2 regions of the Dyella jejuensis genome follow, and region 2 is predicted to be linked to the other one. Evidence: riboswitches for the same ligand, from Rfam matches in the RefSeq annotation. Region 2 holds a riboswitch; the other holds the start of a gene.
What was found. A riboswitch is a leader RNA that binds a small molecule or an ion and turns the genes downstream of it on or off. The one in region 2 is predicted to bind fluoride.
Positions count from the first base shown of each region.

Region 1: linked by a shared signal. The riboswitch ahead of crcB (fluoride efflux transporter CrcB) and the one ahead of ISP15_RS07530 (hypothetical protein) in region 2 are both predicted to bind fluoride.

Region 1 is NZ_JADIKJ010000002.1:391,738-399,232, forward strand. It holds gene ISP15_RS03460 (sensor histidine kinase) at 1-1,009, opposite strand, end outside; gene ISP15_RS03465 (GNAT family N-acetyltransferase) at 1,236-1,859, shown strand; gene minC (septum site-determining protein MinC) at 2,028-2,816, shown strand; gene minD (septum site-determining protein MinD) at 2,855-3,670, shown strand; gene minE (cell division topological specificity factor MinE) at 3,676-3,951, shown strand; gene ISP15_RS03485 (hypothetical protein) at 4,129-4,596, shown strand; gene ISP15_RS03490 (glycosyltransferase family 9 protein) at 4,628-5,737, shown strand; fluoride riboswitch at 5,829-5,904, shown strand; gene crcB (fluoride efflux transporter CrcB) at 5,979-6,359, shown strand; gene ISP15_RS03500 (DUF190 domain-containing protein) at 6,377-6,739, shown strand; gene cfa (cyclopropane fatty acyl phospholipid synthase) at 6,736-7,495, shown strand, end outside.
Region 2 is NZ_JADIKJ010000007.1:37,662-45,156, forward strand. It holds gene ISP15_RS07525 (MFS transporter) at 1-1,000, opposite strand, end outside; gene ISP15_RS07530 (hypothetical protein) at 1,000-1,563, opposite strand; fluoride riboswitch at 1,663-1,733, opposite strand; fluoride riboswitch at 1,863-1,924, shown strand; gene ISP15_RS07535 (respiratory chain complex I subunit 1 family protein) at 2,098-3,042, shown strand; gene ISP15_RS07540 (hypothetical protein) at 3,048-3,728, shown strand; gene ISP15_RS07545 (proton-conducting transporter transmembrane domain-containing protein) at 3,731-5,191, shown strand; gene ISP15_RS07550 (hydrogenase large subunit) at 5,188-6,663, shown strand; gene ISP15_RS07555 (NADH-quinone oxidoreductase subunit B family protein) at 6,673-7,479, shown strand; gene ISP15_RS07560 (proton-conducting transporter transmembrane domain-containing protein) at 7,469-7,495, shown strand, end outside.

The DNA of each region.
Region 1 (7,495 bases), on a different contig from region 2:
TGAGGCTCATCAGGTTTTCGTCTTCGTAGGTAAAGGCCAACCACAGGTTGCGCGCGCCGGCATGTTTGGCCGTATTGGTAATGATCTCCTGCACACAACGCAGCAGCACCTGTGCCCGGCGCGGATCTTCCACACTGAAGCGCGGCGGCGTGGCAATGTGCACATGCAGGCTGGGCACGCCATCGATCAGGCTCTGCAGCGCCTGGGTGAGATCGATCGCATCATCTTGCCGCAACTCGCTGACCGCTTCGCGCACGTCGGCCAGCAACAGCCGCGCCGTACTCTGCGCCTTGCGCACATGCAGCGAGGCGGCTTCGTTGCTGAGATGGCTGGCCACTTCCAGGTTGAGGCTCAGCGCGGTGAGGTGATGGCCGATGAGGTCGTGCAGCTCGCGCGCGATGCGCATGCGCTCGGCAATGCGGGTGGATTCGGCGAGCAGGGCCCGGGTAGCGCGCAGTTCGGAGTTGAGGCGGCGCTGGGCCTCGCGCTCCTCGGCCTGTTGGCTGGCCACCATCGAGGAGACGAAGCCGAGCATCGAGAAAGCGGTGTAGAGGCTCGCCTGCAACACGCCCAGCGTAAAGCTGTGCTTGAACTCGGCAAAAGTGGAGAACAGTACGGAAAGGCATAGCGTCTGGAACACGATCCAGGCCACTCCGATCCAGAACGGCACCAGCCAGGGCAGCACCACGGCCACGACCACCATCAGGATCGCCGCCAGGCCACTATGGCTGTACCAGCCCACCAGCAGCGCCGCCGCGGTCATCAGCAGCAGTCCAACCAGACGCGAGCCTACATGGGTGCGAGAACCGAGATTCTCGGTGACCAGCAGATACAGCACGCCGAACACCAGGTAGAACAGCGTAAACAGCAGCAGCGCGAAATTAGGCCGGTGCAGCAAGTCCAGGCGCTCCACCGCCCAGCTCGTGAACAATGGGGTGCCGACGCAAAGATAGACGATCAGCCCAGTGATGCGCAGCAGCCGGATATGGTTGAAGTTGGTTATCGCCATGGCCCCATCATAGGCCTGCGCCCGGACGGTGTAATGCGCGGGAAGTCATCCCTCCCGCCTCGACGGCGACCACAGCGATCCGTCCGGGATATCTCCAGGCAACCGCATTTACAAAGGTTTTACATGCCGCAACACGGGATGTGCCGCCAGTTGCCACATGCCATAATGCGTCCGATCTGGGCCGTCAGCCGGTCTTACCAGCAACCACTTTACTGCGGAGCAACGAATGGCCCTTGCCATCCGCGACGTGCACGAGCACGACCTGGATGCCGTACTGGCGCTCAACAATATCGCCGGTCGCTCCATTCTCGCCCTGGACGCCGCGCAGTTGCGCTACTTCTACGAGCACGCCGATTACTTCCGCGTGGCCGAAATCGACGGTCAGCTGGCCGGTTTCCTGATCGCCCTGCGCGACGGCGGCGACTACGCCAGCCCCAACTACCGTTGGTTCAGCGCGCACTATCCGTCGTTCGTCTACATCGACCGCATCGTCATCGCCAACGCCTACCGCCGGCACGGCTTGGGGCGCATCTTTTATTGCGACGTGAACAGCTTCGCCGAAGTGCGGGTACCGCTGCTGACCTGCGAGGTATTCCTGGAGCCTTGCGACGATGTGGTGGTGCTGTTCCACGGCACCTATGGCTTCCAGGAAGTCGGCCAGCAGCGCATGGGCGAGCATGGGCCACAGGTAAGCTTGCTCGCCAAGGATCTGCCGAGCTATGCGTTCGTGCGCGATACCTATCTTGAACACAGCGGCCTGCCCGACCTGCCCTGGCTGGCTGGCCGCGGACCTCAATTCACCCACGGCTCCCAAGCGCGTCGCCTTCCCGGGAGCGGCCCCCATGAATGAGAACCGCCCCGCATACGCCGCGTGCTCCACGCAGAAACCATCCTGCGCGCCCGATCCGTTTGCCCATATGCCTATGCCCAGGTCATCACTTAGCCACCTCTCGCCATACGCTTCCTGGTTCTTCCTCAACCTGCCCACAGTCCGCTTCCGGCATGGGGTACGTAGCGTATGAAGGCGGGTTCAGTGGTGGAATCCAATGAAGCTTGCGACTTGCGCTTCGGCCAGGTGGGCATCGCCTGCGTGCGCGTTCGCCGGCCCGACGCGGCGAGCTTGTGCGAAGAACTGGAACGCCGCGTGCGTTCCGCGCCGCAGTTGTTCTCGCGGGCCGCGGTGGTGCTGGACCTGAGCCACCTGCTCAACCTGCCCGATGACGGCACCGTCGATGCCTTGCTCGAAGCCGTGCGCAGTGCCGGCATGTTGCCGGTCGGTCTTGCTTACGGCACCAGCGCCACCGAAGCGCTGGCGCAGCGCATGGGCCTGCCGCTGATTGCCAAGTTCCGCGCTGCCTACGAACCTGCCGATGGCGGCAATATGCCGTCGCCGGCGCCGAGTGCCGCGCCGGCGGCCGCCGCGCCCGTGCCCGCCGCGCCGATTCGCGAACCGGTCCTGTCGCCCCAGGCGGGCTCCATCGGCGCGCAGCACCATGAAGGCGCGGTGCGGTCGGGCCAGCAGGTCTATGCGCGCGATCGCGACCTGGTGATTGCCGGTGCGATCGCCAATGGCGCCGAAGTGATCGCCGATGGCAGCATCCACGTCTATGGCAGCCTCAAGGGTCGCGCCATGGCCGGCGCGCAGGGCGACGTGAAAGCGCGCATCTTCGTCTCGGACTTCCGGGCTGAACTGGTCGCCATCGCCGGCCATTACCGCGTGTTCGAGCAGATACCGAAAGACCTGGAGGGCCAGTCTGTGCAATGCTGGCTCGATGGCGACAAATTGCTGATTGCGCCTTTGAAATAACTACGACTAATTATAAAGAACACCAGCGGAGATGAGCCTTGAGTGCTGAGATTATCGTTGTAACGTCCGGCAAGGGTGGTGTCGGCAAGACCACGACCAGCGCCTCGCTTGCCACGGGCTTGGCGATGGCCGGCAAGAAGGTGGCGGTGATCGACTTCGACGTCGGCCTGCGCAACCTCGATCTGATCATGGGCTGCGAACGCCGCGTCGTGTACGACTTCGTCAACGTCGTGCATGGCGAGGCCACGATCAAGCAGGCACTGATCAAGGACAAGCGTTACGACAACCTCTATGTGCTCGCCGCCAGCCAGACGCGCGACAAAGATGCATTGACCCAGGAAGGCGTGGAAAAAGTGCTCGAGGACCTGTCCAAGGACGGCTTCGACTACATCGTCTGCGACTCGCCGGCGGGCATCGAGAAAGGCGCGCACCTGGCCATGTATTTCGCCGACCACGCCGTGGTGGTGGTCAATCCGGAAGTATCGTCGGTGCGCGACTCCGACCGCATCCTTGGCCTGCTCGCCAGCAAGACGCGCCGCGCCGAACGCGGCGATGGCGCCATCACCCAGCACCTGCTATTGACGCGCTACAACCCTTCGCGGGTGGACCAGGGCGAAATGCTCAGCGTGAAGGACGTGGAAGAAATCCTGGGCATCAGCGTCGTCGGCGTGATCCCGGAATCGGAAAACGTACTGGCTGCATCCAACGCGGGCGTGCCGGTGATCGTCGACGAAAACTCCCACGCCGGGCAGGCCTATCGCGACACCGTGGCCCGCATCCTTGGCGAAGAACGCCCGATGCGCTTTCTCGACGCACCCAAGAAGGGCTTCTTCCAGCGCGTATTCGGAGGTTGACCGCCATGGGTATCCTCGATTTCCTCAAGCGCAAGCCAGAACCGACCGCCGTCGTCGCGAAGGAGCGCCTGCGCATCATCGTCGCGCAGGAGCGCTCCACTCGTGGCGCCCCCGATTACCTGCCACTGATGCGCAACGAATTGCTCGAGGTCATCAAGAAGTACGTCAACGTCGACCTGGATGCGATCAACATCAATGTCGAGCGCGACAGCGGGCACGAGGTGCTGGAACTGTCGGTGGCGTTGCCGGACGGGAAGCCGGCGGGCGGCGCCGCGACCTGATGTTTTTGTTCCCGCTCCTTTCAGGGAGCGGATTGGGCTAAGCGGCTACTCTGACCCCCGGTTTTTCCCAGCACGGAAGGGTTTCGACCCTTTCACATGACTGCGCCAAGGTCAGCCTTTCGCGAGGGAAACCCCTCAACCCTGCCCGCTCTCGGCAGAAAGCATCATGCATACGCCATGCTCCGTCTCGCCGACCTCGACACTGCCGCCATCGAAGCCCTGCTCGCCCATTACGGCCTGAACCTGGTCCGCGTGGCCGACGGCGAAGCCATTCCCGGCAGCTACTGGGGCGAGGACGAAGCCGGCATCATCGGTAGCACGGTCTACGCGCGCGGCGACACGCCCGTGCACTCGGTCCTGCATGAAGCCGGCCATCTGATCGTGCTGCCGCCGGAACGCCGCGCCGGCGTGCATACCGATGCCACCGACTCGATCGCCGAAGAAGATGCCGTTTGCTACTTGCAGATCGTGTTGGGCGGCATGTTGCCCGGCGTCGGCAGCGAACGGGTAATGATGGACATGGATGCCTGGGGCTATTCGTTCCGGCTCGGCTCCGCCCGCGCCTGGTTCGAGCACGATGCGGAAGATGCCAGGGCCTGGCTGATCGACCACAAGCTGCTTACGCGAGGCGGCGAACCGGTATAGTCGCCGTCGCCCTGTTGCCATCCAGATTGCCGTGCTGAAGAACACCCGTTACTACGACCCCATCAATGACCTGCGTCGCCGCGCAGCGCGCCGGCTGATGCGCCTGGTTTTCGGCAGCCACGGACAGCCGACTGCCGAACCGTTGCCAGCCAAGGGCATCTACCGCATCCTGGTCTGCCATGTCAGCCACAGCCTCGGCAATACATTGTTGCTGACGCCGCTGCTGTCGGAACTGGAAAAGGTCTATCCCGCCGCGGAAATCGACATCCTCACGCGCAGCCCGGTCGCCGGCGGCGTCTACGGCCATTTCTTCAACGTGCAGCGTCTCTTTCGCCTGCCGGCACATGGGGTCGGGCACCCGTTCCAGTTCTTCGGCACGCTGCGGCGCATGCGCAAGATCCGGTACGACCTGGCGATCGATGCCGATCCGTTGTCGCAAACCGGCCGCCTGCTGATGCTGCTGTCGAATGCCACCTACACCCTCGGCTTCAGCAGCCCGAAAAAACATGGCGAAATCACCCACGCGGTTCCACTGCCGCCGGACGAGAGCAAGGGACGCCGCCCGGTCTACTTGCTGCGCAGCGCCATGGGCCGCGATACCACGGCGGATTATCCAGTCCCGGACATTCGCCTGGATGCCGTCGAACGCGAGCACGGCCGCGCCGCGCTGATCCGTTCGCTCGCCGCCGGCGGCTCGGCATCGCCAGGCCATGGCGTGATCGGCATCTTTGCCAATGCAACCGGCAACAAGCTGCTCGGCGAAGACTGGTGGATGCGCTTCATCCGGGGATTGGAAGCGCACCATCCGGCGCACCGCATCGTGGAGATCCTGCCAGCGTCGGGCGCATCGATGCTGGGCTCACGCTATCCCGCCTATTATTCCAGCGACCTGCGCAAGCTCGCCAGCGTGCTGTCCGGTTTGGACGTCTATATCAGTGCAGACTGCGGCATCATGCATCTGGCCTGCGCGTCGGAGGTTCCCACCATGGGCATCTTCACGGTAACCAATGTGGGCGAATGGGGGCCTTATGGCCCCTCTCGCCATGCGGTTGCCGCGCAAGGCGTCGCGCCGGAAGAGGTGGCGCGTACCATCGCAGCCATGCCGGAGTTCAACCACGTACAGCAAGCGACGGACCGCTAGCGAAGCATCCGATCGCAGGTCACGAACAGGCGCGCCCGCCATCTGCGCAGGCATGCGCTGTTCAGCCGGCCATGGCATCGGCTAGCATGTTCAACATGAGGGAGATGGCATGCCTCCCGTCCCGAGCCGGGGCGAACCACCGAAAGGTTGATGATGCCTGCACTACCGGATTCCGGCGGCGCAGGCGTGCCTGTTGCCGTGGAACCGATCTATCGCTATCGGGAGACCACACAACGTGAGCATGAGCGGATTTCTTGCCGTCGGCCTGGGCGGCGCGATCGGATGCTGGATGCGCTGGCTGCTCAGCATCCTGCTCAACCCTCTTTTTCCCACCCTGCCCCTGGGCACCCTGGCCGCCAACCTCAGCGGCGGCCTGATCATGGGTTGCATGATGGGCATCTTCGAACATTTCCAAGCCCTGCCGCCGGAATGGCGGCTGTTCGCGATGACCGGCTTTCTCGGTGGCCTGACTACATTCTCGACCTTCTCCGCCGAGGCCAATACATTGCTGCTGCGCGGGCAATTGGCCTGGTTCGGGGCCCATGTCGCGGTGCATCTGGTCGGCAGCCTCGCCATGACCATCCTGGGCATCTTCCTGACGCGCGGATTACTGCGCCATTGATAAGGATCGAGCAAGCCATGAGCATCGAAACTTCGTTCGACCACGATCCGGGCAAAGGCGTCTTCCTGCGTTTCTATACGCACGTGCGTGCCAGGCACGATGGGCTGCTGGTATCGGAGTGGCTGCTGGAACTGGCCAAGCGCCATCGGCTGGGCGGAGGCTCGGTATTTCGCGCCACGGCCGGATTCGGGCGGCACGGCGTGCTGCACCAGGAAGCTTTTTTCGAACTCGCTGACGACCTTCCGCAAAAGATCGAATTCCTGCTCAGCGAACCGAACGCGCAGACCTTGCTGCGGCTCGTGCGCGAAGCCGGCGTTGACCTGGTCTACGCATGGTCGCCGGTACATTTTGGCGTCTTGGGCAAGGAAGTGAACGGATGAATCAGGATTCCTTGCGGCAACGCGCCGCCGATCTCCTGGACACGGCGGGCGTGCGCATCGACGGACCCGCTCCGACGGATCTTCAAGTCCATGATGAGCAGCTGTATGCACGTGTATTCGCGCACGGCTCGCTAGGCCTGGGCGAAGCGTATATGGATGGATGGTGGGATGCGCAGGATCTTCCCGGCATGTTCACCAAAATCCTCAGCAGCCATCTGGACGAACACCTCAAGTCGCTGGATACGCTGATCGCCCATCTCAAGGCGCGCTTCATCAATCTGCAACGCGGCCAGCATGCGTTCGAGATCGGCAAGGTGCACTACGATCTTGGCAACGATCTGTTCAAGGCGATGCTCGGCAAGCGGCTGGTTTATTCCTGTGGCTACTGGGCAAAGGCCGACAACCTCGACGATGCGCAAGAAGCCAAGCTCGACCTGATCTGCCGCAAGCTGCGCCTGCAGCCTGGCATGCGCGTGCTCGACATCGGCTGCGGCTGGGGCGAGGCGCTGAAGTTTGCGGCCGAACGGTATGGCGTCACTGGCGTTGGCATTACCGTCTCCAATGAGCAGGCAGCCTTCGCGCGCGAACTGTGCCAGGGCCTGCCGGTCGAGATTCGCCTGCAGGATTATCGCGAGCTCGACGAACCCTTCGATGCGATCATGTCGATCGGCATGTTCGAGCATGTCGGCGGCAAGAATTACCGGGAGTATTTCGAGGTCGCGCGCCGATGCCTGAAAGAAGACGGCTTGTTCCTGC
Region 2 (7,495 bases):
CGCGCATGACCGATTCGTGGGCCCCTACGCCGACACCCCAGAGCACGGCTCCGATGGCGATCCAGGTTGCGTCGCCGAGGAAAACACACGGTGCAAATAAGGCCGACAGTATGGTCGCACCCACCAGGGCGCCCACGCCGTAGCGATCGAAAAGCCGTCCGAACGCCAATGCACTGACGCCAGCAGAGAGCATGGCCAGCGCGTACAGCGGCGGAATCCACACATCGGGAATCAGATGCAAAGCGTGTGCATGAAACGCAATCAGCGAATAGTCCGCAAACCCGGCGGCCACCAACGATGTGCCGCACAAATAGAACAGGAAGCGGCGGTTGGCGTCGATTACGGGCACGTGCGATGTTCGCTCCAAATCTCCGGGCGTGGGAAATGCCAGGCGTGCCAGCATGAGTGCGAAGAGCGCCGCCACCGCGGGAAACAGCAGGAACGCATATGCCATGTGGTAATTGCCGCGCCAGAGCAATACTGTCGCCATCAGCAATGGGCCGATCGTGGCGCCCGCCTGGTCCATCGCTTCATGCAAGCCGAAAGCCCAACCACTGCCGAGGCTGCGGCCCGCATAAGCCAGCATCGCGTCGCGCGCCGGCGTGCGAATGCCCTTGCCCACGCGCTCGCCAACGATCAGGACACCCGCTACCTGCCAATGTCCGGCCAGAGCCAGGAGCGGGACCACCAGCAGGTTTACCGCAAAGCCGATCATGGTGATCAGCCAATAGCGCCCCGTGCGATCGGCCAGGTACCCGGTGAACATCCTTAGGCCATAGCCGGTAAGTTCGCCTACCCCGGCAATGGCCGAGACCCAGAAGCCGCTCGCGCCAAGCAGTCCAAGAAACTGTCCGTTGATGCTTCGAGCGCCTTCATAGGTCATGTCGGCGAAGAGACTGACAACACCCACCATGACGACGAAACGCAATGCACGACGTGCATGAAGGCCGCTGCGATAAATAGGCAGCGGCAATGCAACAGCGTCGTTGCCGGTGTCCATCAGGAGACGCCGTGGACCACGATGGCCGGAATACCGGTACTCTGCACGACGGCGTCGAGCAGTCGGCTGATCTCGTTATCCCCCTCCTGGCCGTCCGGTTTGGCAGTAATGATGCGATCGATCTTTCGCTTTCGAATTTCAGCGTTGATACGCTCGACACTTGGCTCGGCCATGACATCACCGTCCAATGCAATGCCATATCGCTGACCTATCCGTGCAAAAGCGATCAAATCGTCGGCGAGACGTTCGCACTGCATGGCATCATCGGCAATGCCGGGAACGGCCAATACGTGCAACGTTGCGTCCGCCTGTTCGCGGGCGACCTGGAACCCTGTTTCGACAGCCAGGTCTCCCAAGGCGGAGCGATCGTATAAAACTAGGATTTGTGTGGTCACGAAGCGTGCATCCAGCCTGGGGAAGAAAGAAATCGATGCCCGGCGCCCCTGTACGCCAGCCGGCACGATGCGGATACGGGAGAGAGGAACAGAGGACACGTGCGCACGTCGGCGCATGGCTGCGTTGCATACGCGCCAAGCTGCTGCAGTCCCGCCGAAGAGATGCATGACCCGACTCCAGAATCGCCGCCAATCGGACGCCTGAATCGCAGAATGCGTTGCGGGGGAATCGAGGACGCCCACCAAAACGCGCGCTACGGACAAGCGCGTTCGATAGGCATCATCAGCCTTGCGGCGGTTGGGCCAAGCCCAGGAGGAATGCCATCTCCTTGAGCCAAACGATACCGATTCCCGCCTTCAACGGCAAGGTGGCAACGATGGCATTCACTGCCCAAACGACGATGTTTTCACATCCAGCATCTCCGGATAGCGGACGTTCCCCAGTCGCGGAAACCGTGCTACCGTCCACGCAAAAGGGTGATGGTGTCCGCCTCAGACCGCCCGCAGGGCTGATGACACCTACAGGCAATTGATGGCTTTTTCCATGTCTGGAGCCGTGTCATGACCTGTATTGTCTTATCCTGCGTTTTCGTTCTATGGGGTGCCGCATTGGCGGCCAGCGTGTGCCGGCCCAAAGCGGCAGCAACGCTCTTGCGCATCAAGTCGTCTCCACATCGGCCGCAGCGCTGAGGGCGCGCCGTGATGTGGCGGGATATCGCCGCGCAAATCGCACAAGTGCTCGCGGCGTTGCTGCTATCGCCCCTTTTGCAAGGTTTCATTCATCGCTATGAGGAACGCGCGCAGCGTGCGCGCGGTCCTTCTTTGCTGCAGCCCTATCGCGATCTACGCAAACTGTTTCGCAAGCAACTGGTCATACCCGATACCGCCGCATGGATCTTCTGGACAGCCCCGGTGGTGGCATTTACCGCGATGCTGACGGTGCCCATCTTGATTCCGGTGTTGACGGACTATCCGCTGCCGCTTTCGGACATGGGCGACATCCTGGGCGGCGGCCTGATCTTGACGCTGGGCACATTCTTCATAAATCTAGCCGCGCTGGATACGGGAAGCGCCTATGGAGGTATCGGCGCGAGCCGTACCGTGATGATTACGATCCTGGCCGAACCCACCCTGATACTGGTATTCGTCGGCATCACGCTGATGGCGCACGCGATGCTGCCATTTGTCGTCAATCATCTCCTGGTGGCGCACCCGGAGGTCTACCTGGGTCCTACCCATCTTTTTCTGGTGGCGGCATTCTTCGTGCTGTTGCTTACCGAAACGGATCGCTTGCCGATCCATTCGAGCACGCACATCGAGGTCTACATGATCGAGGAGGCCCGCATCCTCGAGTATTCCGGTCCATTGCTGGGATTGCTGAAGTGGGCGTCCATGATGAAGCAATTCATCCTGTACACCATTTTCTGCCACGTGCTGTTGTTGCCGTGGGGGCTATCGCATCATGGAACCGTGATCGGCATCGGCGGTGCGGTGCTTGGAATACTCGTGAAGTTCGGTGTAGTGGCATGCGCCGTGATCGTGGTCGAAACCGCGCAATCGCGCCTGCGTTTCTATCGCTACCAGGAGCCGCTTGCCGCTGCATTCATGCTCGCCGTCCTGGCGATCGTGGCCAACCAGATACGGTGACGTCGATGCTCGCAGCCCATCTGGACCCCCTCGCCGCCGCCCTGTTCAGCCTGTTGGCCATTGCCAGCCTTTTGCTGGCTTTCGTGATGCTCGGCTCGCGCTGGCTGAAAGACTACATGTTCGCCTTTGGCGCGCAATCCTGGCTGATCGGAATCCTTTCCGCATTGATTGGCTATTACGGCGGCTATCGCGAACTGTACATGGTCGCGCTATTGACCGTGCTGTTCCGTGGCCTCGTGCTTCCCTGGCTGATCCTGCGCATCCTGCGGCAGATGCCGGCCCAACGCGAAGTGCATGAAATCGTCAGCCCGGCGAGCAGCCTGATTATTGGCGCCGCACTAGTGATTTTCGCTTTGCTGGTTGCCATCCATATCACGCAAAGCCTCGGCTTGAATTCGAATGTCGTGGTGCTCGCGCTCACCGTGATGTTTTCGATGAAGCTCATCGGGTTTCAGATGCTCACGCTGCGGCATGAAGCCATCAGTCACATCCTGGGCATCCTCGTGCTCGAAAACGGCATTTTCCTCGGCAGCCAGATCCTGGTCCCGGGCATGCCGCTGATGATCGAGCTGGTGCTGCTGTTCGACTTACTCGTGGCGGTGGCGTGCTTCGGCGTGTTGGTACGTTACCTGCTTACGCACATCGGCACGACGAGCAGTCGCGAATTGCGGCGTCTGACGGGATAAGCATGGAATCGCACATTGCCATCTTGCTGCTGGCTCCTTTGTTGCCGATCATCGTCGGCCTGGCATTGCGCCGACCGCGCGCGTCGGAATACTTGAACCTGCTGGCCAGCTTGATCGTATTAGGCGTGGCATTGCCGCTCCCTTTCACGATCCAGACGCCCCGGAAATTCTTGCACGGATATCTCTTGCTCGATCCGCTCGGTGCGTGGGTCGTGATGTGCGTAGCGATCGTTTACGTCCTCTCCTCGATCTATGCCATCGGCTATATGCGCCACGATGAAGCCGGCGAACGGCGGCTTCCTGTCTTCTATGCGCTGCAGGCCGGCTTTGCCTTGAGCATGCTGTTCGCCCCGCTGGTCAACAGTATCGGCGTGTACTGGATCGCCATCGAGCTGACGACGCTCGTCAGCACTTTCCTGGTCGGCTTCGAACAAACTCCGGAAAGCATGGAAGCAGCCTGGAAATACATCATCGTGGTTTCCGCCGGCATCAGTCTGGCCCTGCTCGGCACCGCACTGTTGTACTGGGGCGGCAGCTTCGTGCTGGGGGAAACCTACAGCCTTACCTGGCAATCGCTAACCCAGGTCGCCCCCAGGATGCCGCCGGTACTGCTCAAACTGGGCTTCCTGCTGACCCTGATAGGTTACGGCACCAAGGTTGGCCTGGCGCCGATGCATACGTGGCTGCCGGACGCGCATAGCGAGGGTCCTGCGCCAGTGTCCGCCATGCTTTCGGGCGCACTGCTCAATACCGCGATGCTTGGGATTGTACGTTTCCTTGCCGCGACAGACGCTGCCGGACAAGGACGCTTGCCACGCACGGCGCTTATCGTCCTTGGCGTGCTGTCGCTGCTGGTTGGCGCGCTCTTCATCGTGCGGCAACGCCAGATCAAACGCCTGATGGCCTATTCGAGCATCGAGCATATGGGCGTGCTTGCGCTGGGGTTCGGATTTGGTGGAACGCTCGGCGTAGCCGGCGCGCTCTATCACATGCTCAACCATTCGCTATGCAAACCGCTGTTATTCTTTGGCGCCGGCAACGCGATGCATCGCTACCACAGCAAGCGCATCGAAGACCTGCGCGAGGTCCTGGCCGTCTTTCCCGCCTCGGGATGGTTGTGGTTGTGCGGTGCCGTGGCCATCACCGGCGCGCCGCCGTTCGGGCTATTTCTCAGCGAGATCACCATTCTTCGCGCAGGTTGGGCCAGCCAGAATCTGTGGGCCGCCATGGTGATGCTGATCCTGTTGATCGTGATCTTCATCGCCTTCCTCAATCACTTTCGAGCCATGTATCTGGGTGCCCCCCTGGCCAAGTCCGCCGTCCCTGAACCTTCCGGGACAGCATGGCGGGTTTGGCCCATGGCGCTCGCTCTAGCGCCGTTGCTGGTGCTTGGCGTGTGGTGGCCCGCTGCATGGATGTCACTGTTTGAACGCATTGCCGCGACACTGGGGGCATTGCCATGAGCGGAGGCTTCGAGAAGCTGTCGCTGGAACCCGCCGCGCTGCTTGAGCGGGTCGAGGCCCTACTCTTGGCAGAGGGACGTATGCAGATGGCCTACGCCTGGTTTGTTCAGCCCGATCGCGTAGAGGTGCGTTACCTTGCCGCGCCCGGCGCCGGCCGTCCCTTCCAGATGTGGTGCTGCCTGGCACACGACAACACACTGCCCAGCCTCGCCACGCGCGCACCTTTGCTTGGCTGGTATGAGCGCGAGATCCGCGACCTGTATGGAGTGCAATTCACGGGCCATCCAGAGCCATACTCGCTGGTTACCGACGGTTGGAGCGGAACGCAGCCGCTGGTACGTGTGCGAGGCCTGCAGCAGCAATTGCACGCCCCGAATCATGTCCCCGACGTACATGGCGATGATGTCCAGCTACTGAGTTTCGGCCCGGTGCGTGCCGGCGTCGTGGAATCGGCCCAGTTTCTGTTCCACTATGTTGGCGAAGCGATTGTGCGTTACCAGCCGCGACTGTTCTTCAAGCATCGCGGCATGGAGCGCGCGTTCGAGGGGCGTGACCCTGCTACGGCCGCCACGATAGCCGAGCGTGTTTCCGGCGTGGGCAGCGTGGCGCATGCGCTGGCCTATTGCCAAGCGGTCGAGGACGCGGCGGGCTGCGAGGTGCCGCAGCGTGCGCGGCAATGGCGTACCGTGTTGGCCGAACTGGAGCGCCTTTACAACCATCTGCATTACTTCGGTCACCTGGCCGATACCACCACGCTGAAAGTGGGCCATGCCGAAGGGGCGTTGTTGTCCGAGCGCGCCAAACAGCTCAATGCACGCATTACGGGCAGCCGTTTCCTGCGCAACCTGCTCATGCCAGGTGGCCTGCGCCGTGACATCGAGATGACCCATGACTGCCTCAACACGCTGTACTTGCTGCGCAAGCAAGTCGACAGCTACCTGGTGCAACTGGAGCGCACCACCAGTTATCTGGATCGCCTCATCACAACCGGAGTGCTGACGCGGCAAGTCGCCTTCGACCAGGGCGCCACCGGCCCGGTTGAACGCGCATCGGGTCTGGATCGCGATCTGCGCCGCGATCATCCCTATGCCGCCTACCCACGACTGAAACTGGCCGTGCCCATGGCCGACGAAGGGGATGCCTACGCGCGGGCCAAAGTCCGCGCCGCCGAACTGCGCGCCAGTTTCGACCTGCTCGATGCGCTGATACCTTCCCTTGCCGCAGGTTCCGTGCGGACCGAGTGCCGGCCCAAGCCCGGATCGGAAGGCCTGGGCTGGGCCGAGTCGCCGCGTGGATCGTTGTTCTACGCCGTACATATCGGTACTGACGGAAAGCTCGCCCGGGTGAAGATCAAGTCGCCGTCATTCTCCAATTGGCGCGCGTTTCCGTTCACCGTGCACCGAACCAACATGATGGATTACGCCATCAACCAGGCCAGCTTCGGCCTCACCATCGCCGGCTGCGACCGCTAGGAGAACCCCATGCCGCTGTGGACATTGCGAGGATTGGGTCAAGGCATCGCGACCACGAACTGGCCGGATCGCTCCCAAAGCGATACCGGGCAGCAAGGGGGTTACGGCATGCCGATGATAAGCGCCGTGCCTTGCCACGATACTTGCCGCGCGTGCGCCGAGGTATGTCCCACGCGGGCTATCGAACTCGATACGCGCGGCCACCTCGCAACGCTGGATTATGGCCGGTGCATTGCCTGCCAGCTGTGCGTCGAAGCGTGCCCCAGCGACACCTTGCAGACCGGCACCGAATGGGCTTTCGGCGTGCGCGAGCGCGAGGATCTGGTGTGGTCGCTGGATCCCGATATGCCTTTGGCGCGAGCGCTGACGTCGCATATTGAAGCGAGTTTCCGCGGCAGCCTGCATATCCGCCACGTCGACGCGGGTTCGTGCAACGGATGCGAATCGGAGTTGCAGGCCCTGGTCAACCCCTTCTACAACCTGCATCGATTGGGCATTTTTTTCACGCCCTCCCCGCGTGCAGCCGATCTGTTACTGGTCACCGGCACCGTTACCGCGGCCATGCGCGAGCCATTGCTGGCCACCTGGGAAGCAATGCCCGAGCCGCGTCGCGTGCTTGCCTGCGGCACCTGCGCCGTGTGCGGCGGGGTAAGCGCGGATACTTACGCAGGCGGGCACGGCCTGGATGGCATTCTTCCGGTCGATGTGTGGTTGCCGGGTTGCCCGCCCAATCCGGCGGCCATCATCGAAGCACTTCTGCTGTTGCTGGAACGCAAACCGCAACGCATCCAGGGAGGCCGCGCCCATGCGTCCTGAATGGCTAGCTCCCCTC